One region of the Arthrobacter sp. NPDC093128 genome, then DNA from elsewhere that is predicted to be linked to it. Evidence: predicted binding sites of a transcription regulator. Region 1 holds the regulator's gene; the other holds the start of a gene.
What was found. The regulator LexA, encoded in region 1, represses DNA repair genes until DNA is damaged. The targets are predictions, from matches to a motif close to TCGAACANNTGTTCGA.
Positions count from the first base shown of each region.

Region 2: AB0N24_RS18395 (DUF6504 family protein) is a predicted target of LexA. The motif match lies at 12,319-12,334, and genes of this name have one in related genera.

Region 1 is NZ_JBFBEY010000021.1:35,744-50,459, forward strand. Features, by position in the region: gene AB0N24_RS21460 (regulatory protein RecX) at 1-78, shown strand, start outside; gene miaB (tRNA (N6-isopentenyl adenosine(37)-C2)-methylthiotransferase MiaB) at 96-1,664, shown strand; gene miaA (tRNA (adenosine(37)-N6)-dimethylallyltransferase MiaA) at 1,668-2,630, shown strand; gene dapF (diaminopimelate epimerase) at 2,708-3,652, shown strand; gene AB0N24_RS21480 (methyltransferase) at 3,633-4,247, opposite strand; gene hflX (GTPase HflX) at 4,779-6,347, shown strand; gene AB0N24_RS21490 (ATP-dependent DNA helicase) at 6,340-8,397, shown strand; gene lexA (transcriptional repressor LexA) at 8,428-9,177, opposite strand; gene AB0N24_RS21500 (LysM peptidoglycan-binding domain-containing protein) at 9,606-9,971, shown strand; gene AB0N24_RS21505 (histidinol-phosphate transaminase) at 10,043-11,161, shown strand; gene hisB (imidazoleglycerol-phosphate dehydratase HisB) at 11,251-11,877, shown strand; gene hisH (imidazole glycerol phosphate synthase subunit HisH) at 11,874-12,647, shown strand; gene AB0N24_RS21520 (hypothetical protein) at 12,666-12,806, shown strand; gene priA (bifunctional 1-(5-phosphoribosyl)-5-((5-phosphoribosylamino)methylideneamino)imidazole-4-carboxamide isomerase/phosphoribosylanthranilate isomerase PriA) at 12,862-13,608, shown strand; gene AB0N24_RS21530 (SseB family protein) at 13,622-14,605, shown strand; gene AB0N24_RS21535 (MFS transporter) at 14,664-14,716, shown strand, end outside.
Region 2 is NZ_JBFBEY010000015.1:138,251-152,966, forward strand. Features, by position in the region: partial or broken gene AB0N24_RS18320 (SulP family inorganic anion transporter) at 1-1,444, opposite strand, end outside; gene AB0N24_RS18325 (endonuclease/exonuclease/phosphatase family protein) at 1,407-2,105, opposite strand; gene AB0N24_RS18330 (carbohydrate-binding domain-containing protein) at 2,285-3,853, opposite strand; gene AB0N24_RS18335 (polyphosphate polymerase domain-containing protein) at 3,894-4,682, opposite strand; gene AB0N24_RS18340 (DUF4956 domain-containing protein) at 4,679-5,440, opposite strand; gene AB0N24_RS18345 (bifunctional glycosyltransferase family 2/GtrA family protein) at 5,516-6,610, opposite strand; gene AB0N24_RS18350 (phosphodiester glycosidase family protein) at 6,620-7,603, opposite strand; gene AB0N24_RS18355 (thioesterase family protein) at 7,759-8,562, shown strand; gene AB0N24_RS18360 (DUF2177 family protein) at 8,589-8,978, opposite strand; gene AB0N24_RS18365 (lipoate--protein ligase family protein) at 8,971-9,744, shown strand; gene AB0N24_RS18370 (mycoredoxin) at 9,830-10,087, opposite strand; gene AB0N24_RS18375 (SOS response-associated peptidase) at 10,256-11,002, shown strand; gene AB0N24_RS18380 (VOC family protein) at 11,042-11,464, opposite strand; gene AB0N24_RS18385 (chorismate mutase) at 11,479-11,805, shown strand; gene AB0N24_RS18390 (hypothetical protein) at 11,851-12,237, opposite strand; gene AB0N24_RS18395 (DUF6504 family protein) at 12,415-12,747, shown strand; gene dnaE (DNA polymerase III subunit alpha) at 12,744-14,716, shown strand, end outside.

The DNA of each region.
Region 1 (14,716 bases):
CCGTCGCAGGCCTTCCGGATCGTCGGGGAGGTCCTCGACGCCGCAGCCGGCGGGCAGGCGGAAACGGAATTCCTATGAACCGGTACCCTTAACAGGTGAGTTTGACCATTCCCTCCCCAGCGTCCGGCACCAGCACTTCCGCCAGCCCGGATGGAGCCCCCGCAGCGGCGCCGCCGCGCACTTACCAGGTGCGCACTTTTGGCTGCCAAATGAACGTGCACGACTCCGAGCGCATGGCCGGGATGCTCGAAGGCGCGGGGTATGTCCCGGCGACCGATGAGCGCGCCGACGTCGTGGTGTTCAACACGTGCGCCGTCCGGGAGAACGCCGACAACAAGCTTTACGGCAACCTCGGAATGCTGGCCCCGGTCAAAGCTGCCAACCCGGGGATGCAGATCGCCGTGGGCGGTTGCCTGGCGCAGAAGGACCGCGAAACCATCCTGAAGAAGGCCCCGTGGGTGGACGCCGTCTTCGGCACCCACAACGTCGGTGCCCTGCCCGCGCTCCTCGACCGCGCCCGTCACAACAATGAGGCGCAGCTCGAGATCCTGGAATCACTCGACGTTTTCCCCTCAACGCTCCCCACCAAGCGGGACTCCGTGTACTCGGGCTGGGTGTCGATCTCGGTGGGATGCAACAACACGTGCACCTTCTGCATCGTTCCTGCCCTGCGCGGCAAGGAGAAGGACCGCCGTCCGGGCGACATCCTCGCCGAGATTCAGGCACTGGTGGATGACGGCGCCATCGAAGTGACACTCCTGGGCCAGAACGTGAACTCCTACGGCGTGGAATTCGGCGACCGCCAGGCGTTCTCCAAGCTGCTGCGTGCCTGCGGTGAAATCGAAGGGCTGGAGCGGGTCCGCTTCACCAGCCCGCACCCCGCTGCCTTCACGGACGACGTCATCGACGCCATGGCCGAAACCCCGAATGTTATGCCGCAGCTTCACATGCCCCTGCAATCGGGCTCGGACAAAGTACTAAAGGACATGAAGCGGTCGTACCGCTCCACCAAATTCCTGGGCATCCTGGACAAGGTCCGGGAACGGATTCCGCACGCCGCCATCTCGACGGACATCATCGTCGGCTTCCCCGGTGAAACCGAAGAGGACTTCCAAGCCACGCTGGACGTCGTCGAGAAGTCGCGCTTCGCCACTGCGTTCACGTTCCAGTACTCGAAGCGTCCCGGCACCCCCGCCGCGGATCTGCCGGACCAGCTCCCCAAGGCCGTGGTCCAGGAGCGCTTTGAGCGCCTGACCGCTCTGCAGGACCGGATCGCGGCCGAGGAAAACGCCCGTCAGCTGGGCCGCCGGGTGGAGGTCATGGTCACGGCACAGTCCGGCCGCAAGTCGGAGGAAACACATCGGCTGTCGGGCCGGTCGCAGGATCAGCGGCTCGTGCATTTCTCAGTCCCGGAGGGTGCGGAGACGCCCCGGCCCGGAGACCTTGTGACCGTCACCATCACGGAAGCAGCTGCGTTCCACCTGGTGGCCGATCCGGCATCGCCGGCAGACTACGCACTCCGCGGGTCGCGTGCGGGTGACGCCTGGGACAGGTCCCAGGCGGACTCCTGCGGCGCCCCGGTGCCCGGCGCCGGCTCCGGTGCGACCGGCGGCAAGAGCGGCGTGTCCCTCGGTATGCCGGCGCTCCCCGTCCGCCGCAGCTAGGCAATGGCCACGCCCACAGGGAACGGCCGGGACACCCTTGTGCCGTCGGCTGGGGCACGCGGTGCCGACGCCGGTCAGCCGCCTGTCATTGCGGTGGTCGGCCCCACCGGATCCGGTAAATCGGACCTCGCCGTGGCACTTGCCCTGGAACTTGACGGTGAGATCATCAACGCGGACGCCATGCAGTTCTACCGCGGCATGGACATCGGCACAGCCAAGATCACGGTGGAGGAGCGCAGGGGTGTCCGGCACCACCTGCTGGACACCCTCGACGTCACCCAGGAAGCCAGCGTGTCCGATTTCCAGCGGGAGGCCCGCGCCGCCGTCGCCGACATCCACGACAGGGGCAGGAGGGCCATCCTCGTCGGCGGATCGGGCCTGTATGTCCGGGCAGCGCTGGACGTGCTCGAGTTTCCCGGAACGGATCCGGACATCAGGCGCCGTCTCGAAGCGGAGGCCGACGAAACCGGCCTGGCCGCGCTGCGCACCAGGCTCGAAGCCGTCGACCCCGCCTCCGCCGCCCGGCTGGGAGACGCCCGCAGGGTTGTCCGCGCACTGGAGGTCTTCGAGCTGACAGGACGCCCGTTCAGCTCCTTCATGCCGGCCCGCGAGTACTTCCAGCCGGCAGTCCAGATCGGCCTCGAGGTGGACCGGGAGCTCCTGAAGGACAGGCTGGCACAGCGTGTTCACAGTATGGTCGCCAACGGGCTGCAGGCCGAAGTGCAACGGCTGGACGCTGCAGGGCTAAGAAATGGCAAGACCGCGTCCCGTGCCCTGGGCTACTCCCAGTTCCTCAAAGTACTCGACGGTGAATGGGATGCCGGCCAGGCCACGGAAGACACCATTGTGGCCACGCGAAAATTCGCCCGCCGGCAGCTCACCTGGTTCAGGGCCGATCCCCGCATCACCTGGCTCGACTGGCAGGACCCGGAGCTGGTGGACAAAGCAGCAGCCGTCTGCCGCTGAGCCGGCGCTGCTCAGCCCGCGCCAGTCCCGTGCCCACGGTTTTCGGGCCCGTCCACCCGTGACTGTAATCTTGAACCATGGACGAAACCCTTGCACCCACCCCTGACCGCACACTCCAGGGGCTGAGCGGCCTGGCCTTCTCCAAGGGCCACGGCACCGGCAATGATTTCGTGCTTGTTGCTGACCCCGGGGGCACCTGGCCCATTGCGCCCGAGCAGGTCGCGGAACTCTGCGACCGCCACCGCGGAATCGGCGGCGACGGGCTGATCCGCGCCGTGCCCTCGCGCTACCTTCCGGAAGGGCGCGAGCTGCAGACAGTCCACCCGGACGCCGAATGGTTCATGGACTACCGCAACGGCGACGGCTCCCTGTCGGAAATGTGCGGCAACGGCGTGCGCGTCTTCGTCCACTTCCTCGTTGCCGAGGGACTGGTCCGGCTCGAGACCGGCGATGCGCTGACCATCGGCACGCGAGGGGGCGTCAAAACAGTCGTGCGGACCGAGAACGGCTACGCCGTGGACATGGGCCCGTGGGAGTTCATTTTCCCGGGAGAGGCAACGGCACGCGCCATGGACTCGCTTGTGACCGCCGATGGCCTGGAAGTGCCACGGCCGGCGCTGTCTGTCAGCATGGGGAACCCGCACACCGTGGTGGCGCTGGCAGAGCTCAGCGAACTTGAGACAACCCAGCTGTTCAAGGCACCGCACGTTGACCCGAAGCCGGCCAACGGCACCAATGTGGAGTTCGTCGTACCCTCCGAACCGCTGGTGCATGACGGCGTGGGGACCATCACCATGCGCGTCCACGAGCGCGGCGTGGGGGAGACGCAGTCATGCGGCACCGGCGCCTGCGCAGCAGCCGTTGCCATCCGTCACTGGGCCGGGCAGGGTGCTCCGGATGCCTGGGACGTCCAGGTGCCGGGCGGCGTCGTCGGCGTGAAATTCTTTCCGGGGCCGGAAGGCCACGAGCATGTGGAACTCAGCGGTCCGGCCGTGATCGTGGCTAGTGGGACGCTTTCCTGACCCGAAGGATCCTGAACGACTTCGAGGTGCTCTCCCGGGTGACGGTGAAGCTGCTGTCCAGTTCGGTGCTCAGCCAGCGCTGCAGCGAATCCGAACCGAGGTTTTTCTGGACCACCAGCCAGGCCGACCCGCCCGCGGCCAGCCGGGGCAACCACAGCAGCAGCAGGGAGTGAAGTTCGTCCTTGCCTATGCGGATGGGGGGATTGGACCAGATGGTGTCGAACCGGAGGCCGGGATCAACGTTGGCCGGCAGGCTGGCCGTGACGTTGCCAAGCCCCAGCAGGCCGGCGTTTTCGTTGGTCAGTGCGACACAGCGCTCATTCACGTCCACGGCATAGACGTGTGCGTGGGGGGCCCTGAGGGCCATGGTCAGGGCGATCGGACCCCAGCCGCAGCCGATGTCCAGCAGGTTGCCCTGCGGAGACGGGGCCGGCGCGTCAGCCAGCAGCACAGCGGTGCCCTTGTCGATCCCGTCGGGGCTGAAGATGCCGCTGGAGGTCTGCAGCTTGCGGGCTTCACCGGCAAGCTCCACGGTTAGCGGCTTGCGGGTGAACGGCCCGGCGGGCTGGGCGCTGAAATAGTGTGCAGACTCCATAACTCGCCAGATTAGTTGTCCCGGGCGCGGATGGGAAACGCGGGGGAACGGGACAGGGAAACCGGTCTGCTAATCTTGAATTCATGTTCTTTATCTTTGAGTAGCCGGCACGGGCCCTGGCCCGTCCCGCAGCGACGCAGGTAATCACCTTCCGCTCAGTGCACCGTTCTGCCGTGATCCTCCGGCCGGACGTGCTGCCCGAACTACTTGGAGTACAGCAATGCTGATCATCTGACCTGCCATCGGAATCCCGTCATCCGGACGGCGCGCGTGAACTTCCCCGTGGGGAACGCCGCTCCGTGTGGAAGACCGTCCGCTGACCATTCCGGTGTCACCGACGCCACCGCATCCTGCGCAACGGCGCCTGCCAGGCAGGCCGCCTCGCCACCGCCCATACCGCCGCCCGCTGCGCCGCAGCCCGCCGGCATCCCAGGAGCCCGAATGACCAATAGTCGTCAGCCCAGCGCGAATACCGCCCCGCAGACAAGTAATCAGCATTATTCTGAAGGTGTCGAATCTTCAAAGGAGAACATGACCAACCAGCCCAACACCGGATCAGATTCAGCCTCACAGGACATGAGTCCTGAGGAAATCCAGGCTGTCATCGACCGGATTCTGTCCAAGGATGTCCCGGCCCGTTCCGCCAAATCCGACCCGGAAGATCCGCGGGGAGTTTTGGGGTCGGCGCAGGCGATTTCCCGCCAGGACAGCGAACACAGCATCTTCGACGGGGACCAGCAGGACCTTGAAGAACGCCGGGCCCTGCGCCGTACGGCAGGCCTGTCCACCGAGCTCGAGGACGTCACCGAGGTTGAATACCGGCAGCTGCGCCTTGAACGGGTGGTCCTGGCCGGTCTCTGGTCCGAGGGAACCCTGGCGGACGCCGAAAACTCACTGCGTGAACTTGCCGCACTCGCGGAGACAGCAGGCTCGGAAGTGCTTGACGGCATTGTCCAGCGCCGCGCGAAGCCCGACCCCGGCACGTTCCTGGGTTCCGGCAAGGCCCTGGAACTCAAAGACATCGTGATGTCCACGGGTGCCGACACCGTGGTGGTGGATGCCGAGCTGGCACCCTCACAGCGGCGCGGACTTGAAGACATCGTGAAGGTCAAGGTCATCGACCGCACGGCCCTGATCCTGGACATCTTCGCCCAGCACGCCAAGAGCCGCGAAGGCAAGGCGCAGGTGGAGCTGGCGCAGCTCGAGTACCTGCTCCCGCGCCTGCGGGGCTGGGGCGAATCAATGTCCCGGCAGGCCGGTGGCCAGGTGGGCGGCGCGGGTGCCGGTATGGGCTCCCGTGGTCCCGGTGAAACAAAGATCGAACTGGACCGGCGGCGGATCCGCACCCGGATGGCGAAGCTGCGGCGTGAAATCGCCGCCATGAAGCCGGCGCGGGAGACCAAGCGGGCCAACCGCCGTCGTAATTCCGTCCCGTCCGTTGCCATCGCCGGGTACACGAACGCCGGAAAGTCGTCGCTCCTGAACCGGCTGACCGACGCCGGTGTCCTGGTGGAGAACGCCCTGTTCGCGACGCTGGATCCAACCGTCCGCAAGGCGGAAACGGCTGACGGCCTGGGCTACACCCTGGCCGACACCGTGGGCTTCGTCCGGTCCCTTCCCACGCAGCTGGTGGAAGCCTTCCGGTCCACCCTGGAGGAAGTGGCTGATGCGGACCTCATCCTGCACGTCGTGGACGTCTCGCACCCCGATCCGGAGGGCCAGATCGCCGCGGTCCGCGCCGTGTTCAGCGAAGTGGACGCGCGCAAGGTCCCGGAAATCATCGTGCTGAACAAGGCTGATGCCGCGGATCCGTTCGTGGTGGAACGGCTGAAGCAGCGCGAACCGCGCCATGTGGTGGTGTCCGCACGGACCGGGCAGGGGATCGCTGAACTGCTAAAGGCGATCAGTGAGGCCATCCCCCGGCCGAGCGTCAAGATGGAATTGCTGATTCCTTACAATCGCGGGGACCTGCTCAGCAAACTCCACGAAACGGACGCCGAAATCCTTCGCTTGGACCATGAGGAGGAGGGCACGCGTGCCCTCGTCATGGTGCGCGAAGGCCTCGCCGCTGAACTGGAATCCTTCATCAGCAATGTCTGATCCCGGGGCCGGAGAAACAAGCGGTTCCGCCGGCGAGCAGTTCGTCATCGAACTGCTCGACCGGGCGGTTTCCGGTATGGGCGGACAGAGCCGCAGCGGCCAGCACGAGATGGCCCGGCAGGTGGCGCGCGCTATCGACAGCGGCGACCACCTGCTGGTCCAGGCCGGAACTGGCACCGGAAAGTCCCTGGCGTACCTCATTCCGTTGATCGCCCATTCACTGGTCAGCGACAAACCCACGCTCGTCTCCACGGCCACCCTTGCCCTGCAGACCCAGATCGTGGGCAGGGACCTTCCCAGGCTGCTGGAAACCATCACGCCCGCCCTTGACCGTCCGGTCAAGGTGGCGCTCGTCAAGGGCAGGTCCAACTACGTCTGCCGGCACAAGCTCGAAGGCGGATTCCCCTCCGAGGAGCCGTCCGAGGGACAGCTTTTCTCGTTGGGTGAGGACACCAGCGTTCCGCACTTTGCCGCTTCCTTGGGCGGCCCTGCGTCGCAGCTTGGCAAGGAAGTGGTCCGGCTCCGCGAGTGGGCGGAGAAGACGGCCTCGGGGGACCGTGACGAGCTGATGCCCGGTGTGACGGACCGGGCCTGGCGGCAGGTGTCCGTGACGTCGATGGAATGCCTGGGAGCACAGAAATGCCCCATGGCCGCCGAGTGCTTCAGCGAACTGGCCCGGCAGAACGCGGCCGACGCCGACGTGGTGGTCACCAATCACGCCATGCTGGCCGTCAGTGCCTTCGAAGGGCTCGCCGTGCTGCCGGAGTACGACGTCGTGGTGGTTGACGAGGCCCACGAGCTGCAGGACAGGGTGACGGGGGCAGTCTCCGGCCAGCTGTCCGTGGCCATGGTCCACGCCGCCGCTTCGGGCGCGCGCAAAAACACCGGCATCACGGTTGATGCGCTCAACAACGCAGCCGCGAACCTGGAGGTGGCCATCGCCGGAGTTCCGAGCGGCCTTCTGCCCAACGGCCTCAACGACGAACAGCTCGACTGTGTGGACCAGCTGCGGGAAGCCTGCCGCGCGGCCCTTTCCGACTCCAAAGGGGACAGCGCCAACACGGCCGACGGCGGGCGCCAGCTGGCGCGGTCACGCCTGATGGTCATCCTCGAGCTTTGCGAACGCCTGATTGCCGCCCGGGAAAACCGCGAGGTGGTCTGGTTCTCGCGTGCCAGCACGTTTGACCCGCAGCAGGGCTACTCGCAGCCGGACGACGCCGCACCGGCCCTGATCAACATCGCCCCCCTGAGTGTTGCCGGGAAGCTGCGCGACGGGCTTTTCGCAGGCCACACAGTGGTCCTCACGTCGGCCACACTCGCGATCGGATCGGCCTTCGAGCCGGCCGCGGGAGGGCTCGGGCTGGTGGGGCCCGGGGCGCCCAGCTGGACCGGTGTGGACGTCGGATCGCCGTTCGATTACCCCAAGCAGGGCATCCTCTATGTTGCCAGCCACCTGCCGAAACCCGGACGGGGAACGTCGCCCGAAGCGCTGGACGAGCTCGAGAAACTGATCCGGGCCTCGGGCGGCGGGGCATTGTGCCTCTTTTCGTCGCGCCGGGCGGCGGAGGACGCAGCCGAGGCCATGCGGCCGCGCCTGGATGTCAGCATCCTCTGCCAGGGCGACTCAACCATGACCGCCCTGGTGCGCCAGTTCGCCGACGAACCGGACACGTGCCTTTTCGGCACCATGTCACTTTGGCAGGGCGTCGATGTTCCCGGCGGTTCGTGCAGGCTGGTGGTCATCGACCGGATCCCGTTCCCCAGGCCGGATGACCCCCTTATGACGGCGCGCTCCAGGGCGGTGGCCCAGGCGGGCGGCAACGGTTTTATGTCGGTGTCTGCCACGCATGCAGCCATCCGGCTTGCCCAGGGGGCAGGCCGCCTGATCCGTTCTACGGGCGATAAAGGCGTGGTGGCTGTCCTTGACTCCCGGCTGTCCACGGAACGCTACGGGGGGTTCCTAAGGGCCGCCCTGCCGCCGTTCTGGCCGACCACTGATCCTGCGATCGCGGTGGCGGCCCTGAGCCGGCTGGCGAAGGCCCCCGCGTAGGCCGGGCTGCCGGCTGACGCGGGAGCGCGGCTACAGCGAGCGGAGAACCGAAACGACCTTGCCCATGATGTTGGCGTGATCGCCGAGGATGGGCTCGTACTGCGTGTTCTGCGGGAGCAGCCAGGTGTGGCCGTCGCGCTGGCGGAATGTCTTGACGGTGGCTTCATCATCGAGCAGGGCGGCCACAATGTCGCCGTTCACGGCATCACTCTGGCGGCGGACCACCACCCAGTCGCCGTCGCAGATGGCCGCGTCGATCATGGAGTCGCCGGACACCTTCAGCATAAAAAGCTCGCCGTGGCCGACGAGCTGCCGCGGCAGGGGCATGACGTCCTCGACCATCTGGTCTGCCAGGATGGGGCCGCCTGCCGCAATCCGGCCCACCAGGGGGACCATTGCCGTATCCGTTGCCGTGGCCAGTTCGGAAACGGACAAGCCGCCAATGGTGCGCAGCCGGGCAGGCTTCTCCACGCCGGAGATCTTGGCGGTTCCCTCGTCCAGGGTCAGCGGCATGAGCACTTCCATGGCGCGCGGACGCTTGGGGTCGCGCCGGAGGTAGCCCAGCTTCTCGAGCTGTGAGAGCTGGTGGGTGACGCTGGAGAGGCTGGCCAGGCCCACGGTGTCGCCGATTTCACGCATGGACGGCGGATAGCCGTTGTCGTTGACGGACCGCTGGATGGTTTCCAGAATCTTCTTCTGCCGCACCGTGAGGCCCTTGGGCTTCGCTGGTGACTGCTGGCTCCGCTGCGTAGCCCTGCCGCCGGTGGCTTGTGCTGCCATGTTCGCCAACGCCTTTCGTTCCACCCGGCCTCCGTGGCTGCAGCTGCCGGGAACTTCCGGCCTGAAAATGTCAGACCCTGCTGATCAACTGCAGAAGCGGTTGTTCTGTAGCTCAAACGTAGGTCAGCCGCACACGTTTTTCAAACATTTGTTCTAGTGAGTCTCGACAATGTTCGTTAATAAGTGCTAGAACAGAAACAGCAAAGTTCGAATATGTGTTCTAGTCGCAAGCCCCATTCGGTTCTATGTTCGAAGAGTTCCATGTTCGAAGGCCGGAACGGGCGGATGGCATCTTTGGGAACATGCCGGGCGGCACAGTCAGGTCCAGGAGGGCTCAGTTCATGTCAGCAATACGCGCTATTCAGGTTTCGGGTCAGCAGCGTTCGAAAGACCAGCGTTCCACCAGCCGGGTAGATCACGGCTCCGGAATGCAGGGCTTCAACTGGGAGGACCGTCCTTCAGGGAAGGCCAGGTCCGCCCAGCCGCCGCTCCGCCTGACCCGCCGGGGCCGCATCGTCCTGGTGGGCCTACCGCTGATTCTGCTGTCGGTGGTGCTCATTTCACTGGCCGGCTTCCTCAACTCCCCGGCCAAGGCCGCGGATTCCGTGTCCGAGCTGTCGCTGACTCCAACAGTGTCTGTCACAGTCCAGCCCGGGGAGTCCCTCTGGGGAATTGCCGGCACCGTGGCACCGGAGCGTGATCCCCGCGACGTGGTGGCTGACATCGTCCAGCTCAACAACCTCGACGGCGGCAAGGTCATGCCGGGCCAGCAGATCTTCGTCCCGTCGAAGTAGAACAGCGGCCCGGGCGGGCCGGCAGGCGTCACAGTTTCAGTGGCCCGGCCACCCTCACTTAAACTGTTGAAGTGACTGACCAGCTAGAGCGACTGAACCGACTTCCCCTCCGGACCAACCTGCGGGGCCTCACCCCGTATGGGGCGCCGCAGCTGGACGTTCCCATCCTGCTCAACGTCAACGAGAACACCCATGGTGTTCCGGCGGATGTCCTCGCGGCCATCTCCGAGGCCGTGACGGCAGCTGCTGCGGGACTGAACCGCTATCCGGACCGTGAGTTCACCGAACTCCGTGAGCGCCTCGCCGAGTACCTCGGGCACGGCCTGGGAGCGGAGAACATCTGGGCCGCCAACGGGTCCAACGAAGTGCTTCAGCAGATTCTGCAGGCTTTCGGCGGGCCGGGCCGCACAGCCCTTGGGTTCCCTCCCACGTACTCCATGTACCCGCTCCTGGCGAGCGGAACGGACACGGAATACATCGTCGGCCAGCGGGCGGACGACTACGGCCTCAGCGCCGAATCGGCGGCCCGGCAGGTCAGGGAACTTCAGCCCAATGTTGTCTTCCTGTGCTCGCCCAACAATCCCACCGGCACTGGCCTGGGACTGGATGTGGTCGAGGCCGTCTATGCCGCCGGCGAGGCCAGCCAGACGGTTGTGATCGTTGATGAGGCGTACCACGAGTTCGCCCACGACGGCACGCCCAGCGCGCTGGCGCTCCTTCCGGGCCGTGAGCGCCTGATCGTGTCCCGCACCATGAGCAAGGCCTTTGCCCTCGCCGGAGCGCGGCTGGGCTACATGGCGGCCGCCCCCGAAGTTACTGACGCCCTGCGTCTGGTGCGGCTGCCGTACCACCTGTCCGCCATCACCCAGGCCACGGCCCTGGCCGCACTGACCCACCGCGAAGCCCTCATGGCCGACGTCGAGGACATCAAACTGCAGCGCGACCGGATCGTCACGGAGCTGACGCGAATGGGCCTTAAGCCCGCCGCGTCAGATTCCAACTACGTCTTCTTCGGCGGGCTGGAAAACCCGCACGAGGTCTGGCAGGGTCTGCTGGACGCCGGGGTCCTGATCCGGGATGTGGGGATCCCGGGCCACTTGCGCGTCACCGCGGGAACTGAGACGGAAACCACAGCGTTCCTGGAAGCCCTCGAACTGATCCTGACCAGGCAGCCCAGCGTCCCGGCCTAAACTGGAATCAGACCCACGTCACCAGGGCTCCCGGTTCTCCCAAGCCGGCACCCAGACAACACTTCTCCTTCATCTAAAGGACACAACACATGAGCACCACCGGATCCATTGCTGCCGAGGCCCGGACCGCACGCATGGAGCGTGCCACGAGCGAATCGTCCGTGCTGGTCGAGATCAACCTTGACGGCACGGGCGTTTCGGACATCAGCACCTCGGTTCCGTTCTACGACCACATGCTGACTGCCCTGTGCAAGCACTCGCTCATCGACATGACCGTCAAGGCGACCGGTGACACCCACATCGACGTCCACCACACGGTGGAGGACGTTGCCATCACGTTTGGCGAGGTACTCCGCACCGCCCTGGGCAACAAGGCCGGGATCCGCCGTTTCGGCGAAGCCACGGTTCCCCTCGACGAAGCCCTGGCCCACGCCGTGGTTGACGTCTCCGGGCGACCCTACCTCGTGCACGGCGGCGAGCCCGCGGGGCAGGAATACCACCTGATCGGCGGACACTTCACGGGTTCCCTGACCCGCCACGTCTTCGAGGCCATCACCCTGCACGCCGGCATCTGCCTGCACATGAACGTCATCGCCGGCCGGGACCCGCACCACATCGTCGAGGCGCAGTTCAAGGCCTTCGCCCGTGCGCTGCGGGCGGCCGTGGAGCCGGATCCCCGGGTTGAAGGCATCCCCTCCACCAAGGGTGCGCTGTGACCGGCCCGGTCCTCCAGGATGGGGCCATCCTGGATCCTGCGGGGAGCGCGAAGCCTGCGTCTCCGGAAGGAAAACCCACCGTCACCGTGCTGGATTACGGTTCCGGCAACGTCCGCTCAGCGGTCCGTGCCCTTGAGCGTGCAGGTGCCGAGGTCATCCTCAGTGCCAAGCCGGAGGACGTCCTGAATGCTGACGGACTGCTGGTCCCCGGCGTCGGAGCCTTCGAGACGGTCATGCGCGAACTGAAGGCCGTGGACGCCATCCGGATGATCGGCCGGCGCGTCGCCGGCGGCCGCCCGGTCCTTGGCATCTGCGTGGGCCTCCAGGTGCTGTTCGAAGCCGGAGTGGAGCACGGCACCGAAGCTGAAGGCATGGGGGAGTGGCCCGGAAAGGTGGAACTGCTGCCTGCCGAAGTGGTTCCCCACATGGGCTGGAACACGGTCACGGTGCCGGAAGGCTCCAAACTGTTCGACGGCGTCGAAAACGAGCGCTTCTACTTCGTGCACTCCTACGGCGTGCAGCACTGGGACTTCGATGTCATCCAGCCCCGCATGGCAGCGCCGCTCGTCACCTGGTCCGAGCACGGCGCCCCGTTCGTCGCCGCCGTGGAAAACGGGCCGTTGTGCGCCACCCAGTTCCACCCCGAAAAATCCGGCGACGCCGGTGCCCGGCTGCTCCGCAACTGGGTCAACGGCCTGCGCCGCAGCCCTGGCCACGCCGCGCAGACAGCCACGCCAACAGCCGCTGCCGCCACCGGACCGGCCGCCTAGATGTGGTCGATTGTCCTGATGGCCCTCGCCGGCCTCCTGGTCGGCGGAGCTCTGTCCTTCCGGCAGCAGCGCAAGCCGCTCTGGACCCAGATCGTTTTCTACGTTCTGGCCGGAATGGCGCTGCTGGCCGCCTCCCTGCTCACCCTGCAGCCGAACTAGCCCGGCCCGCACTGCTCCACAAACGCAGCTTTCACTACAACCTGAGGACCCGAAGATGACCACCGAAACGCCGCTGCCCGTACTCGAACTGCTCCCCGCCGTCGACGTCGTGAACGGCCAGGCGGTCCGCCTGGTCCAGGGCGAGGCCGGCAGCGAAACGAGCTACGGCACCCCGCTGGAAGCTGCGCTGAACTGGCAGGAACAGGGCGCCGAGTGGGTGCATCTGGTGGACCTGGACGCAGCCTTTGGCCGCGGCTCGAACGCCGACCTGCTCCGCGAAGTCGTGGGCCGGCTGGACATCAAGGTGGAGCTCTCCGGTGGCCTGCGCGATGACGAGTCACTGGAGAAGGCCCTGGACCTGGGTGTTGCCCGGGTGAACCTGGGTACTGCCGCCCTGGAGAACCCGGAGTGGACGGCGCGCGCCATCGACCGCTTTGGCGACAGGATCGCCGTCGGCCTCGACGTGCGTGGAACCACCCTGGCGGGCCGCGGCTGGACCAAGGAAGGCGGCGACCTGTGGGACGTGCTGGCCCGGCTCGAAGAAGCCGGGTGCGCACGCTACGTGGTCACCGACGTCACCAAGGACGGCACCCTTCAGGGGCCCAACGTTGAACTGCTCCGCCAGATGGTGGAGAAGACCGGCAAACCGGTCGTGGCCTCCGGCGGCATCTCCAGCCTTGACGACCTCAAGGTCCTGCGATCCCTCGTCCCGCTGGGCGTCGAAGGCGCCATCGTGGGCAAGGCGCTGTACGCCGGGGCATTTACGCTGCCGGAAGCGCTGGACGTAGCAGGCCGCCGCTAGGCAGGCAGCCACCATGGACCAGCGACCCTCATTGCCTGCCGGCGGCAGCCCGGCCGGCCAGGAATCTCCGACCGGGGACCTTGCCGGCGCACCGTCGAAGGCTGCGCCGCGGGCATCCCGCGAGCTTCCGGGCCACATCGCCGCTGCGCTTGCAGGTTCCGGCGGCGCCACGGACTCCGCCGGACAGCCCTGGGCGGGCCGCAGCCTCGCCGGTGACGACGCTAAGATCCACAACTTCCAGGACGACGATGGTACGGCCGACGCCGGGTACCTCGCCGCGGTTGCGGCTCTTCGCTCGGCGGCAGGCGACGAAGCCGCCGTGGTCGCATCGTTGGCCGCGGCCCGGGTCTTCGTTCCCATCGTTGCCCAGCTTGCCGAGGAAGGCGAAGCCGCGGCAGGGCCGCACGGTGACAGCCCGCACGGTGAGACCCTGCACGGTGACAAACAGGCGGATATGGCGCTCGTGACGCTCAAGGCACCGGACGGCCGGACGGCGATGCCGGTGTTCACGTCGGCGGCGGCATTGGAATCGTGGCACCCGGAAGCCCGGCCGGTGGCAGTCTATGCCGCGAGAGCGGCGCTGTCCGCCGTGGCCGAAGGTGCGGAACTCCTGGTCCTGGACCCCGGCTCGGAGTACACGTTCGTTGTCCGCCGGCCGGCCGTCTGGGCCCTCGCCCAGCAACGCGAATGGCTGCCGTCCTATGCGGATCCCGAGCTGGCTCTTGCCATGGGCGAGGCAACGGCGGGCTATCCGCCGGTAAGGCGTGTCGAACTCGAACCGGGCGGCGGCGTTGCCTCGGCCACAGCCGGCGGGGCCGTCGTCCCCGGCGGCGGCCCGGGGCCTGAGCTCAGGGTGGTGCTTTACCTGGAAGACGGACTCGACGCTGCCGGTGTCCAGTCAATAGTGGCGGGACTGAACTCCGACTGGTCCCGGAATGCGGTGTTCGCCGAGCGCGTTGACTCGATCGAGGTAAAGTTGCAGCGCGCAGCAGAGTAGCTGGCGGTAAGGGGGACACCTCCCGGACTTGCCGCAGGCAGGATGAAGGACGTAACCCGTGAATTTCGCTCTCTACAAAGAGCTCCTGGCGATCAAGCCTGTGCGGCGGCT
Region 2 (14,716 bases), on a different contig from region 1:
CAAAGCGAGCGATCACCAGTCCCGGGACGCGCTGGCCCTCCGGATGCCTGCTGATGTCGTGGTAGCCCCGGACGTCCTCCAGGCTGGCCAGCTCGGTCCGGTAGGGATCCCACGCCCGCCGGGTGAACGCGATCAGGGACAGCGCGATGGCGATGACGATGCCCTGCAGTACGCCCACGAAAGCGACGCCGAGGAACGTGGCCACAAGGAGCACCGTTTCCATCCGGCTCATCCGGACCAGCCGGAACAGGGTCTTGACGTCCACCAGCGAGGAGACCGCCACCATGACGACGCCGGCAAGCGTGGCGGTGGGGAGGAAGGCAGTAACGCCCGGGGTTACCAGCATGAACACGATCACCAGGGCCGCGGCCACGATGCCGCTGAACGGGGTGCGGGCACCGGCGTCGAGCGCTATGGGAGTCCGGGACGAGCTGCCGCAGACGGGGAAGCCGCCCAGCAGGCCGCTGGCCACGTTGGCAATCCCCAGTGCTCCCATTTCCTGGTTGCCGCTGGTGTGGATGCCACGGCGGCCTGCGAGGCTTTTGGATAAGGCTGAGGTATCGGCGAAGGCGATGAGCGCGATGCCGGCCGCCGGACCAACGAGTCCTGCAACATCATCCAGGGTGATGCCGCCCAGGGCGGGCGCGGGAAGCCCCTGGGGGAGGGCTCCGACCATGGGCATGGCATCCTTGAGGCCGAAGGCGGCGGCGGCCGCGATGGACGCTGCCACTGCCAGCAGCACGCCCGGCACCTTCCCGGGCAGGAACCGGCCGGCCACGATGATGATCACTGTGGCCGCTCCGAACAGCAGCGCCACAGGATTCACGGCTCCTTGGAGCACTGCCTCCGCCGTACCCGCGGCGGTTGCCTGCAACGAGCCGCCTGAAACCTGGATTCCAAGAAGCCGGGGCAATTGGCTGACCATGACCGCGAGCGCTATGCCGTTGAGGTATCCCACCCGGATCGGCTTCGACAGCAACCCGGTGACGAATCCCAGCCGGAAAAGCCGGCCGGCGATGAGGAACCCTCCGATCAGGATGGCCAGCAGCCCGGCCAGCGCCACGGCATGGTCCGGTTCCCGTCCGGCCAGCGGAAGCACCGCGGCGGCGATCATGGGCGCCAGCGACGAATCAGGTCCCACGATGAGGACGCGGGAAGGGCCGAAGACGGCATAGAACAGCATGGGAATCACCGAGGCGTACAGTCCCGTGACTGCCGGCAGACCGGCGGCCTCCGCGTAGGCCATGCCGGCGGGAATCAGTGCGGCACTGAGCGCCGCGCCGGCCGCAAGATCGGACCTGAGCCACGACCGCTGATAGGTCCGGGCCAGCTCGATGCCCGGTACGGCTTTCAGGATCCAATCGCGGCGCAAATGGTGCCTCCCGGGCTGGTGGTCGGCGTCAGGGCTAGGGCGTTCCCTGGATCGGTCCCGAATCCTGGCCATATTCGGCGGATACCAGGATGGGAAGGTGGTCCGACGCGCCGCGCGGCAGGGTCTCCACGTTCTCGATGTCCAGCCCGAGGGAGGTGGCAAAGTCGAAATGCCCCTTGAAGACCTTGTACCTCGTATAGGTCCGCCGGTCACTGAGCGAGAGTTCGTAGCCGGAATTCTTCATGTGTTCCGTGAGGTTCTTCGTGAAGAAGGGGTAGTTGAAGTCACCCACCATAAGAGTCATCAGTCCGCTGCCCATGCCGAGGAGCTCCGCGTGCGCCGCCTTGATCTGTTTCCGGCGCAACGAATTGGAAGCCGTCAGGGGCGCCGCGTGGAAGGAAGCGATCACCAGCTCATGGTCCGTCTCGTTGTCCACGACCCTCGTGCCGATCAGCCGCTCATGCGCCGGTGCCAGAACCCGGTCGTGCAGTGATTTCTTCAGGGCGAAAGTGTTGGTTTCGAAGGCCGTGAAGCGGTCCATCCGGTAGTAGATGGCAAGTCCCAGCCTGTTGCCCTTGGTCGAATCGGCCAGGTGCAGGGGCCCCAGCGTGTCCGGTAAATCCGTGGTGTCGCACTCCTGCAGGCACAAGGCATCTATCCCGAAGTTGCGGGCCAGATCGAGCAGTTCGCCGCGCGCCGCGTGCTTTCGAAGGTTGTAGCTGATGACCCGTATCAGGGGAATACCTCTTCCGCGCGTAGTTAGGAGAACCAGTTCCTGAGTCTACCCAGTTGAGGGTGCCGCGCACAGGAAGACGGCACCGGAAGACGGCACACGGGAACGGCGGGGGACGCGGCCAAGCCGTCGTCCCCCGCCGTTATCCTGCGGCGGGCCGTTATCCTGTGGCGGGCCGGTTAGCGGCCGCCGGGACCGCGGGCCGCCGTGTATTCGCCGGCGGTGACGGTGCCCTGTTCCTGTGCGCCGTCAAGAGTTCCGTCTCCGACGCCGGAGGTGACCTGGGCCGTCCCGCCGGTGTACACCGTGTATTCCTCACCGGCTGTGATGGCTGCCGAGGAGAAGACCAGCGAGGCTGCCTGCTTGGCCGTCACGAAGGTCGCCACCACTGCACCGCTGGAATCCGCCAGCTGGATGGTGGTGCCGGCCGGAAGGGCGGAGCCGAAGGTCAGCTGGACGCCGGACTGCGATGAGGACGTTCCGGGCGTCACCGCCATGCCGGAGCTCCCCGCGGCCGCGACGGTTCCGCCGTTCACCACGAGTTCGCCGTTGACGTCCAGCGCACCGTTGCCGTCGTTGGTGGGCCCGTTGACCACCACCGTGCCGCCGGTGATGGTGGCGTTGCCGTTGGAGTCCAGGCCGTCGCCCTGCGAATTGATGGTCAGCGAGCCGCCGGTGATTTCCACGGTGTAGTCGCCCGCGGCCATCTCACCGCCGCCCATTCCGCCCTGCGAATCGGTGCTGCCAGTGCTGCCGCCGGACGCGTTGACGCCGTCGTCGTTGGAGGTGACGGTGGCCGTGCCGTCGGAGATCATGATGTGCTGGGCTTCCAGGCCTTCTTCGGACTCTTCCACCGTGGCGGTGCCGGCGGCAACGGTGAGCGTGTTGAATGCCTTGATGCCGTCGTCACCGGCGCTTACGTTCAGGGTGCCGCCGTTGATGAGCACCCAGCCGCGGCCTTCATCTTCCTCGTTGTCCGACTTGAATCCGTCGTCGCCGGCCGTGACCTGGTAGGCGCCGTCAAGGAGCACGGCGTAGTCCTTGCCCACGATTCCGTCATCCGCGGCATCCACCTTCACGGTTCCGGCGGCCAGCACCAGGCCGTCCTTGGAGGAGATGCCGTCGCTGTAGTTCCCGTCCACGGTCAGCGAGCCGGTGCCGGCGATGGTGAGGTCGGCCTGCGAGTAAAGGGCCGCGTTCGGGGCGTCCTCCGCCGTGTCCGAATAGGTGGCAGCGTCGCTCAGGGTGTTGGACGTGCCGTCCTCAAGGAACACGATGGCTTCGTTGGCGCTCTGCACCACAAACGGGGAGCCGGTGGAGCTGTTTATATCGGCGCCGTCGAGGATGATGCGCACCACGTCTTCCTCGCCTGCGGCGACCACTACCTGCCCGTCCGACAGCGATCCGCTCAGGCGGTACGTGCCGGCCGTGCTGATGGTGGCGGTGTCACCGTCGACCTTCACAGCGTCCGACGACGTGCCGGAGGCCACAGTGCTGGCGCCGTCCGCCAGGGTCACGGCTACTTCGGACGCCGCGTCCCAGGTGAGGTCGTCGGCGTCGTAGTGGGTGTCCGCCGCGAGGGTGTCGAGGGAGACGGCCTCGGCGGTTCCGGACGACGCTGCCGTGCCCGAGGTTGTGGTGCCGGTGATGGAGGTGCCGGTGGACGCCGTGCCGGCGGCGGAGCAGCCTGCCAGTCCCGCGGCGAGGGCGAGGGCGGTGACGGACAGGGCGGTGCGGAAGCGTCTCATGGTGTGTTCCTTCTGTGAAGTATTCGGGGGAGCAGCAGGGTCAGGCGGCGGGGCGGAGAGCCAGGTTCCGGCGCAACGTCCGGTTCCAGCGGTTGGCCGGCAGGTCAGGGCAGAGCGCCGCCATGCCGGTGGCGAACTTGGAGATCCGGGAGGGCCGCACGCCGTGTGCCCAGAGGTGCCGGTCCAGCGGGCCGGCCGTCGATCCGGACTTGGTCTCGAGGATCACGGCGCCGTCCAGTACCCAGGCCTGCTGGCCGGGGCGCTGCCAGGTCACGTCCGTGTCGATGGTGGCCCGGCTGCCGGATTCGGGCAGGTACAGGGTGGTGCGGAAGTAGCGGGTTTCGAGCACGGGCCCCAAAGGTCCGGAGGGCACGTCGCCCACTGCGGCGGCGAGGGTTTCGTGGACGTAGTCCAGGCCTTCGGCCGTCAGCCGGGCGCGGTCGCTGAGGTCGTAGGGGATGCGTTCCTTGACCGTGGCCTCGCGGGCGCCTTTCGTCTTGACTTCCAGGAAGCTGATGGCGCTGTCCACATAGGTCCTGGTGCGGACCTTGTAGCGGCGACGGCGGCCGTGGGCTGCCAGTAGGTAGCTGTCCAGCTGCGCGGTGTCGAAGTATACCGAGTCGTAGGCGAAGCAGCGGGAGCCGTCCATCTCCAGCACCCGGACCTCGGCGTCGAACGTGGCCAGGAGCTGCTGTGCCAGCGTCTCGGGGACCACGTACTTGCGGTCCACCCGGGTCTGCAGTGCGGCTTCGGCGTTTAGTTCGTCCAGCCCGACCGGCGGCAGCAGGCGCAGGGTGCCCAGGATGCCGGCTTGCGCCGGGGCGCTCATGCCGCACCTGCCGAGGCATGGACGGGGTTGGCCGCGCGGCCGGAAGGCACAGCCGCCGCGGGGTCCGCGGGGAACTCCACCGAGGGCCGGTCCGCCGCGGGGCCCGCCGCGTGGCGGGCAGCCGCCGTCGGGAAGGGGGCGAGGACTGCCGGTTCCATTACGGGGGTCCCGGCCGATGGGATTTGCAGGGCGGCAGGGCCTGCGGGGAACGCTGCCGGAACGTAGGCGTAGCGCACATCGACGACCGTCTTGTCGTTGACGAGGTCCAGCTCCTGCACGGTGGCCGAGTGGACCTTGCCGTGGACCACCTCTTCGAGCCGGGCGTAGAGTTCCTCATCCACGGCGATGGCACGGTCCAGGATCACTGTCTGGTGGCGGTAGGCCGGCAGGACCCGTGAGTGGTCGCCCACGAACATCACCAGCAGGATCATGGTCATCAGCGCCAGCGGCAGCCACACAGGGTCGATGCCAAGGCCGGCGATCAGGCCAAGGGCCAGGGCCGAGAAGTAGTACGCAACCTCGTGCTGGGCAAGTTCGGTGGAGCGGAGCCGGATGATGGACAACACTCCGAAGAGGCCGAGTCCCAGGCCGACGCCGGCGGCCGATCCGGAGAGTGCGGCGGCAACGGCCATGACACCGACATTCATGCCGAGGTAGGACACCACCAGGTCGCGGCGCCGGTGCCGGCGCAGATAGAGGGCGAAGGTCAGGATGCTGATGGCGGCCAGGTCGGCGGCGATAAGGATGAGCGGTGTCATGGAATTCTCCGGAATCTGATTGGTGGATTGGTCGTTACAATCCACGGCCAAACTGTGCAGGTGCTGTGATGGAACCTAGGCCGGAATATGAGTGTCGGCTGAGCGTTCCTTGCGGGTTTCCTCCGCGGGTTTGACGGCGCCCTTGGCGAAGAGAAACCGCTGCTGGACCGCGTAGCTGATGGCCAGCAGGGCGACTTCAGCGAGGATCTTGGCGGCCAGCGGGGGCAGGGACACCGCGTCAAGGGCTGCGATGAGCGCGAAGTTGGCGGCAAGCAGCACCAGTACAAGGCTGAAATAGCGGACGCCGGTTTGCGCTGCAGGCTTCTCCCGGCCGTGCCGGAACACCACCCTGCGGTTGACGGCGAAGTTGACGGCGGAACTCACGGCCCGGGCGCCGACCACTGCAAGCAGCAGCGAGTCGGTGGCCGCGTTGAGGATCAGGAACATCACGGTGTCCACCAGGAACGCCGTGAACGAGGACGCCAGGAATTTCAGCAGTGGCGCATAGATCCGGGCGGAGTCCGCCAGCGGCCGGAAATGCGACCCGGCATTGTGATCCAGGTACACCGTGGCGATGTCCACGCTCCTGATCGCGTAGCCTGTCTGCCCGGCCTCGAGCAGGAGATTCAACTCGTACTCGTAGCGCTCGCCGGGGACGGACCGGAGCCAGGGGAGCATGGCGGCGGGGTAGCCGCGGAGGCCGGTCTGCGTGTCGGCAATGCGCTCGCCGGTGGCCAGGGTGAACAGCAGCCTGGTGGCGTTGTTGCCGAACCTGCTGCGGGCGGGGACGTTCCCGGTGAAGCTTCGGGTGCCCAGCACCATGGCCGTTGGGCCGTCCTGTACCGGGTCACTCGATACCGCGGCCGCCACGCGAAGGATGTCCACGATGGTGTGCTGGCCGTCGCTGTCGGCGCAGACCACGTTCCGGCCGGGCAGGTGGTCCGCAATGAAGCCGAAACCGGTCTTGAGGGCAAAGCCCTTTCCCCGGTTGCGGGAGTAGCCGATGACGTGGCACCCAAGCGCTCTGACGCCGTCGAACACCTCGCGGTAGGCGGGGCCGCTGCCGTCATCGACCACCACCACGGTGGCCCACGGTTCGGTCTCCCGGATGGAGCGGATCAGGGCGGGAAGATGCTGGTCCGGCTCATAGGCCGGGATCAGGATGATCATTGCCGGCCCCTACTGCGCAATGTAGAGGATGTCGGAGGTGTCGCGTTCCTTGTTGTCGCCCAGCGGGTTGTTGACCAGCTCCCCGTTGAAATACATGGTGGAGGATCCGCCGCCGTCAATGTTGTACGCCGTGGTGGCGCCGAGGTCCTTCATGATCTGCGCCAGCCCGGTCATGGTCACGCCAGAGCTGTAGCCGGGGCTGCGGCCGTCCACCACCACGAACACCAGGTGGTTCTCGTCAACGATGCCGACGGCGGTGCGGGGCTGCTCGCCCTGGATGGAGTGGTTGCCGAAGTTGGTGTCCACCTCCACGTCCTCGATGCCGTCGGCGATCTCGCCGTCGTTCAGCAGGGACGGGCCGAAGGAGAGGGTGTTCCAGACGCCGTCCGCCAGCAGCTGCTCTGCAGTGGTGGCGGTTTCGTCGTAGACCTTGACGGTGCCGTCGCGGTAGAAGGCCAGGCCCTGCCGGGCGCCCTCGTCGCGGAACACCACGCCGTTGCGGATCACGATGCCGGTGTCGCGGAAGCCGTAATAGTCGCCGTTGATGGCGAACACCGCGTTGTTGTCTTCGGCGATCGCGGAGGTGGTCTCGGTGATGTTCCCGCCGAAGCTGTTGTTGGCAAACGCGGACTGCACTGTAGTGGCGTCATCCAGCACGACGTCGGCAACGTAGTACGTGACGGTGCTGTCGCCGCTGCCGGTGGTCACCGTGGAGATATTGATGTCGGTGCTGTCCGAGGCGTAGGAAGTGTCCGTGGTGACGGCGGCGGTGCTGCCTGATTCGCTGGTGGACTCAGTGGCGGTGCCCGCCGTGGTCCCGGTCTGGCTTGCCTGGTAGGCGGAGACGTCCGAGATTTCCACGTGCTGTACCACAAAGCGGTCCAGCGCCCACGCAGTGGCCCCGCCGGCTGACAGGGTGAGGGCAACGGCCCCGGCGACGACGGCGCGGCGCACGCGGCCGCCTTTGCGGTGTTGGTTCTTGAGAGGAGTCATGCATTATTTCTAGGCTCCGGACTTATACCGGCCATGAGGTCAGGATAAGAGGAAGCTGTGAGACCCGCGGCAGTGCGATTGGGGCTGCATCCGGGGGTTAGCTGCAAGCGATAGTGTGTTCTGGGATCATCACCAGCCATGCGAAAGGGTCGACGTTGACTGCAGCACTTCCGGAACTTGCCGAGGGCGACTTCTACTACGAGTCACTGGGCGGCGGGCGTTTCCGTTCGACCATTCACGCCCAGGGTGCCTGGAACGAGCACGAACAGCACATGGCGCCGGCATCAGGGCTCATGGCGGATTGCCTGGAGCGGCACAACCCTCGGGACGATGTCCGGATGGCGCGCCTGAGCTACGAGATCCTGGGACTGATCCCGGGCGGCGAATTCGAGGTGGTCACCACCACGCTCCGGCCCGGACGCACCATCGAACTGCTGCAGGCCGAACTCGTTGCGGACGGCCGCGTGGCGATCCGCGCCACGGCCTGGCGGATGATTACGTCCGACACGGCGGACGTCGCAGCAATCGAAGACGCCCGAATTCCCGGGCCGCACGAGTGCTCACCGTACGATGGTGCCAGCGTCTGGCCGGGAGGCTACATCCGATCCCTGGAAATGCGCGTTGCGGACGGGCACCGTCCGGGCTCCGGGAAGGTGTGGCTTCGCACCGGACACCCGCTCACAAATACCGCGGACAGCGGGGACGTGGCACGGCTGATGGGGCTGGTGGATACCGCGAACGGAATAGCGGCCCGCGTCCCCCCGGGAAGGGACAGCTTCGCCTTCCCCAACCTGGACCTGCAGATCCATATGTACCGGAAACCCGTCGGCGACTGGCTCGGCCTGGACAACGCGGTCTCCTTCGGCGCAGACGGCATCGGGCTGACGTCCACGGTGCTCCACGACCTCAGCGGACCCTTTGGCCGGGCCGAACAGATCCTGACCATCCGCAGGACCTAGCTCCACGGAATGTGGTTCTGCGGCGCTCAGTTCCCGTGGAAGACGAGCCAGCCGGCCAGCGTGGCCAGGGCCGTCAATGCTGCGCCCCAGAGGATGTCCACGACAATGAGCTGCAGCGGCCAGGTCTTCAGCGTCGTGGCATTGGTGAGGTCGTACGTGGCGTAGGCGAACGCGCCCAGCGCGGCGCCGTAGCCCACCGCGCTGAGCCAGTTGCCGCCGTCGAGCGCGGGACGCAGGGCGAAAAACACAATGCCGGCAATGTAGATCACGTAGAACACCACCGCGTACCCTAGATTGGGCCGGTCGGCCAGCAGTTCACCAATCTGTCCGCGGTAAAACGGGTTCATCGTCTTGAGCCAGATGGCATCGATGACGGCGAACGCGGCGGCGACGACCAGGAATTGCAGAATGACCATAAGGGAGCTTAGCAAGATGCAGCACGCGGCCGGCGCACCAGCCACGCTGACCATCGTCCGGCAGGAAGAGTCGCTGGGGGCGGCCCGGGACCTGGAATTCGGCATTGAACTGCTGGGGATGGCCAAGACCGGCAGGACCGGCCCGACCCTGCGGTTGTACCGTCCGGCGCCCACAGTGGCCTTCGGCCAGCGGGACGCGCACCTCCCCGGCTTTGAGGCGGCGGCCAGGGCCTGCCGGGAGCTCGGTTTTGAGCCCTTGGTCCGGAAGGCCGGCGGCCGGGCGGCGGCCTACCACGAGGGAACACTGATCGTCGATCACGTGGAACCGCATGCCGACGCCATCGCCGGCGCCAAAGGGCGTTTCGCCTTCTTCGGGGAGATGCTGGCGGATGCCCTCCGCAGTGCAGGAGTCCACGCCGCCGTTGGTGAAATCCCGGGCGAGTACTGCCCGGGGGAGTTCAGCGTCCACGGCCAGGACCCGGCTGATCCGCAGCACAGGGTCAAACTGATCGGCACAGCCCAGCGCGTTGTGTCCGGCGGGTGGCTGTTCAGCTCGGTCATCGTGGTGGAAAACTCCGGGCCGATCCGCCGTGTCCTGGAAGCCAGCTATTCCGCCCTTGGACTGGAGTGGGATCCGGCCACTGCCGGCGCCGCCGACGACCTCGTCCCGGGACTCGACGTTGCGGCAGTCGAGGCGGCGGTTATTGACACGTACGCCGGGTACGCGCGGCTGGAGTATGCGGACTTCGCCAGCCTGCGCAGCTGACTGCATGTGCGTTGACGGACAGGCAAAAGGCCGGGCACCCAGGTGCCCGGCCTTGCTTTTTGAACAACTTTACGCCGGACGGGGCCTAGGCCGCGAGCCGGCTCTTTACTTCGGCCGCCGACGGGTTGGTGGCGGCGGTGCCGTCCGGGAAAAGGACGGTGGGAACGGTGCGGTTGCCTCCGTTGAGCTGCTCCACGAGATCGGCGGTACCTTCAACTTCTTCGATGTTGATCTCGGTGTAACCGATGCCCTGAGCGTCCAGCTGCTTCTTCAGCCGGTTGCAGTAACCGCACCAGGTGGTCGAAAACATGGTGATGGTGCCGGATTCGGGAGTGAAATCCACGGAGTTCTCCTCAAGCTCGTTGCTGCTCGTCGTTATCAAAGCAGATGTCCTTACCCTCAACCGTAACCCGTTGGCCGGTATTCCCGCGGCGGCAGCCCCCACCATGCCCCACGATGACGGCCGGTGACGCCGGGTGACACCGACTGCGGGCGGTGGCATGCTGGTGCCATGTGTGGACGCTACGTGATGGCCAGGGCGGTCGGGGACCTGCTGGCAGAGTTTGACGCTGAACTGGAAGAGGAGCTTGTGGTTCCGCCGTCGTGGAATGTGGCACCTACCGCTGATGTGCCCATCCTGCTTGAGCGGCTGGTGGACGGCAGCCCGGTCCGGCAGCTGCACGTGGCCCGCTGGGGACTCGTGCCCTCCTGGGCCAAGGATCCTTCCATCGGCTCGAAAATGATCAATGCGCGGAGCGAGAGCGTCCTGGAGAAACCGGCCTTCCGCAAGGCAACGAGGTCAAGACGCTGCGCAGTGCCGGCGGACGGCTATTACGAATGGAAGGGCGAGGGGCGCAGCAAGCAGCCCTATTACGTGCACCCGAAGGACGGCCTGACGCTGGTGTTCGCCGGGCTGTATGAGTGGTGGAAGGATCCGTCCAAGCCCGAGGGCGACCCGCACCGCTGGATGTTGTCCACTTCCATCATGACCACCGACTCGCCGCCCGAGGGCTATGCCGGCGGGATGCTCGCCGAGCTTACTGCCCTGCACGACAGGGTGCCGCTGCCCATGGACCGCACCACCATGCAGGCCTGGCTGGACCCCCAGGCGGATGACGCCGCCGGTCTGGTGGATCTGGTGAGGGCAGGGGCGCACGACGTAGCCGAAGGCTGGACGATCGATGCCGTTGGCACCGCCGTCGGGAACGTCAGGAATGATTCACCGGAACTCATCCAGCCGGTGGGAGGCCTGTTCTAGCCGGGTGACTTCTTGGGCGCGCCTCTATTTGGGCGGGCCTCAGACCGTGACTGTGCCGCCGGCGTCAACCGACCACGTGGGATTGAAGGCGATTTCCCAGCGGAAGCCGTCCGGATCCGCAAAGTACCCGGTGTAGCCGCCCCACGGCTGGGTTTTCGGCCGGCCCACGACCGTTGCCCCCGCGGCCTCGGCTTCTGCCATGACCCGGTCAACGTCCGCCGCGCTGCCAACGTTGTGGCTCAGGGTGATGCAGGGGATCCCGGTGGGGCTGTCCACGGAGGCCTCGGCCTGCATCTGGCCTGCATTCCAGAGGGAAAGAATGAGGCCGTGGTTTGCCTGGATGAACACCACGTCGCCGGGGACTTCCCGGTGCACCGGCCAACCCAGGCCGTTGACGTAGAACCTGCGTGCGGCGTCAACACTACGGACGCCAAGTGAAATGAAGTCGACTCGAGGCTGCATTCTTAGATACTGTCATGCACATGCCCACAAATCACGGACACGACAAAGACGCCCAGGCCGACAGGGAGCAGCTCGCCGCTGTCCGCGTGGCCGTCGATGAAGTTGATGAGCAGATCGTCACCCTGATTGCGCGCCGTGAACGCCTGATCCGGATTTCCGGCACCCTCAAGGGCGATGACGCAGAGGTCCGCGCCCCCGGCCGGGTGGAGAAGGTCATCGAGCATGTCCGTGCCGCCGCGCAGAAGAAGGACATCGATCCGGACATCGTGGAGAAGACCTACCGTGCCATGATCACGGCCTTCACTGAACTTGAGATGAAAGTGCACAACGCCAGCAGCTAGCGGCGTTGTGCGCGGGCGCTATCCCGGGCTGACGTCCGGGCGAATCTAGAGGGATTCCTCCACGGGCACGTTGGCTTGGAAGTCCCTGCCGTCGGCTTCGCTGAAAGCGGTCATGAGGTGACCCTTCTCCAGCCCCAGGACGGTACTCATGGGAAAGTTCCCGGTAATGGTGCTGCCTGAATGTTCCACGCCGCTGAGGTCAAAATTCTCCTCGGTGCCGTCATGGCTGAAGCAATAGAAGGACACGGCTTCGCCGTTCATGAACTCGATTCCCATTCGTCGCTGATGGGAATGATCCGGCGTAGCCGCCACAAGGCCCACCACGTAGGCGCCCGCCCCGGGGATATTCCCGTCTATAGCAAAAGTCGCCACCAAGGTGGAGTCCTTGGCGGCGATGGATACATGCTTCAGGAGTGCGTTATGGGAGCTCATGGCTCCATCCTTCCCCTTGCGCTGCCGTCCGTCCACCCCTGATCTAGGTTTTGTCACCGCCCCGGCGTAGACTTGATTTATTCGAAGATATATTCGAACAACTTATTTCAAGACTCTTCCTGCCACCCGAAACGGTCACCTGTTGCGGGGCGGGCAGGGTGTTTCCGGGAGGCGCCCATGGGCATGTTCAGCGAGGGTGTCGATGTCGTCTGCACGCCTGCCGGCCAGCCCCTGGAACTCACCTGGGCCGGAAGGCAATACACGGTCTGCGCCGAACCAGTGCGCTGGTATGAACGGCGCCAGTGGTGGGCAGAGGAAACCCGGGCGCCCCTTGGTACCGGCCCGGGTCTGGTGGATCACGAGATCTGGCGCGTCCAGGTCCGGCTTTCCGATGCCAAGGCCGCCCCTGGCCCGGAAAGCAGCCTCACCCTTGACCTGACACGGAGTATCAGCAGCGGACGCTGGAGGCTGCTGCGGATCCACGATGCCCTCCGGCCGCAATCAGCATGAGCTTCACCCATCTCCACGTGTCCACCGCTTTCAGCGCGCACTACGGCGTCTCCTGGCCCGATGAGCTGGCGCAGTCGGCCGCCGCAGACGGCGCCACGGCGTTGGCCTGCACCGACAGGGACGGACTGTACGGCACCGTCAAACACCTCAAAGCCTGCATGGCGGCGGGACTGGATCCCGTCGTCGGGGTTGACCTTGCGGTCTTCGACGACGACGGCGACCTCCGCACCCAGCTCGCGGGCCGCGTCGTCGTGCTCGCCCACGGAAACAACAAGGGTGCAGGCTACCGCGCCCTCTGCCGGCTGATTTCGGATGCCCATGCCCGCACCTCCGGCAAGGCCGGGGGAGCAGTACCCGTTGCGGTGACCCGCGCCGAACTCGCTTCCAGGACCCTGCATCCGGAAACACTGGAGCCGGTACTGACCGTCCTGATCGGGCCGGATTCCGACGTCGGGAGGGCAATGGGCGGCCGCCGGTACCTCCGTCCCCGCACCCTTTTCAAGCAGTGGCTGGACAGTATGCCCAAGGGCACAATGGCCGCGGAAGTGGTGTCACACCTCAGCGCCCCCGGTGAGCCGCTGAGCACCGCCCACGCCGTGCGCATGCTCAAGCTCGCTGCCGAGCACGGCGTACCCGCTGTGCTGACCAACGCCGTGCGGTACTGCGCGGAGGACGGGGCGGCGACGGCGGATGTCCTGGATTCAGCCCGCACCCTGAAGTCGCTGCCCGAGCTGACCGCGGAGCCGCTGCTGCAGCCGAACGGCCAGGGCTGGCTGAAATCGGCGGCCCAAATGCTCCAGCTCGGCAAGGAGATCATTCATTCGGCGGGCTACGGGGCCACCGACCTGACCAGGCTGCTCGGCCAAACCGAGGCGCTCGCGGACCGCTGCCGGATGGATCCGGTCACGGACATGGGATGGAAACAGCCCGTTGTTCCGGAGGCAGCTGTGATCGGCATCGACGGCGACCCGCTGGTTGAGCTGACCCAACGCTGCGAGGCGGGAATCGGCCGGCGGTTCCCAGGGATATCGGGTCGGGATGAAGTGCAAATGCGGGCACGGCTGGACCACGAACTGACGATCATCGCCAACCTTGGCTTTGCCTCATACTTCCTGACGGTCGCAGAGGTATCCCGAATGATCCTGGATATGGGGGTCAGGGCTGCCGCCAGGGGATCCGGCGCCTCCAGCCTGGTCAACTACCTGATCGACATCAGCCAGGTGAACCCCCTGCAGCACGATCTCATCTTCGAGCGGTTCCTCTCCCGTGACAGAGCCACCCTTCCGGACATCGACATCGACGTCGAAAGTGCCGAGCGGCACAACGTCTACCGCAGGATCTTTGACCGCTTCGGGGCGGAACGGGTCACCCTCATGAGTATGCAGAACGGGTACCGCGCTCGCGGTGCCGTGCGGGACGCCGGGCTGGCGCTGGGCATGGACGACGGCGACATCGGCGAAATCGCAAAGCAGCTGTGGCGCTTCTCGGCCAGGAATTTCCGTGAAGCCCTGGTGGAGAAGCCGGAGCTGAAGGAATTCGCGGGCCGTGTGGAGCAGCGCGATTTCGCCGAAAACCAGCAGCTGGACCTGCTCGTGGACCTGACCGAGAGGCTCGACCGCCTGCCAAGGCACATCTCCATGCATCCCTGTGGCGTGATCCTTGGCGACGCCACCCTGCTGGACCGGACACCCGTCCAGCCCAGCGGACTGGGCCTGCCCATGAGCCAGTTCGACAAACACGACATGGATCCGATGGGCATGCTCAAGCTGGACGTCCTCGGCGTCCGGATGCAGAGCGCCATGGCCTTCGCCGTCAGGGAGGTCATCCGGCTGCACCCCTCCAAGGCCGAGGTGGTGGCTGCAGGCGCCCATCCGGTGGGGCCTGAGGGTGCGGGGCCGGACTACATCGCCGCTGACGGGCACATCGACCTCAACGCCGTGCCCCTGGACGACGAACCAACCTATGAACT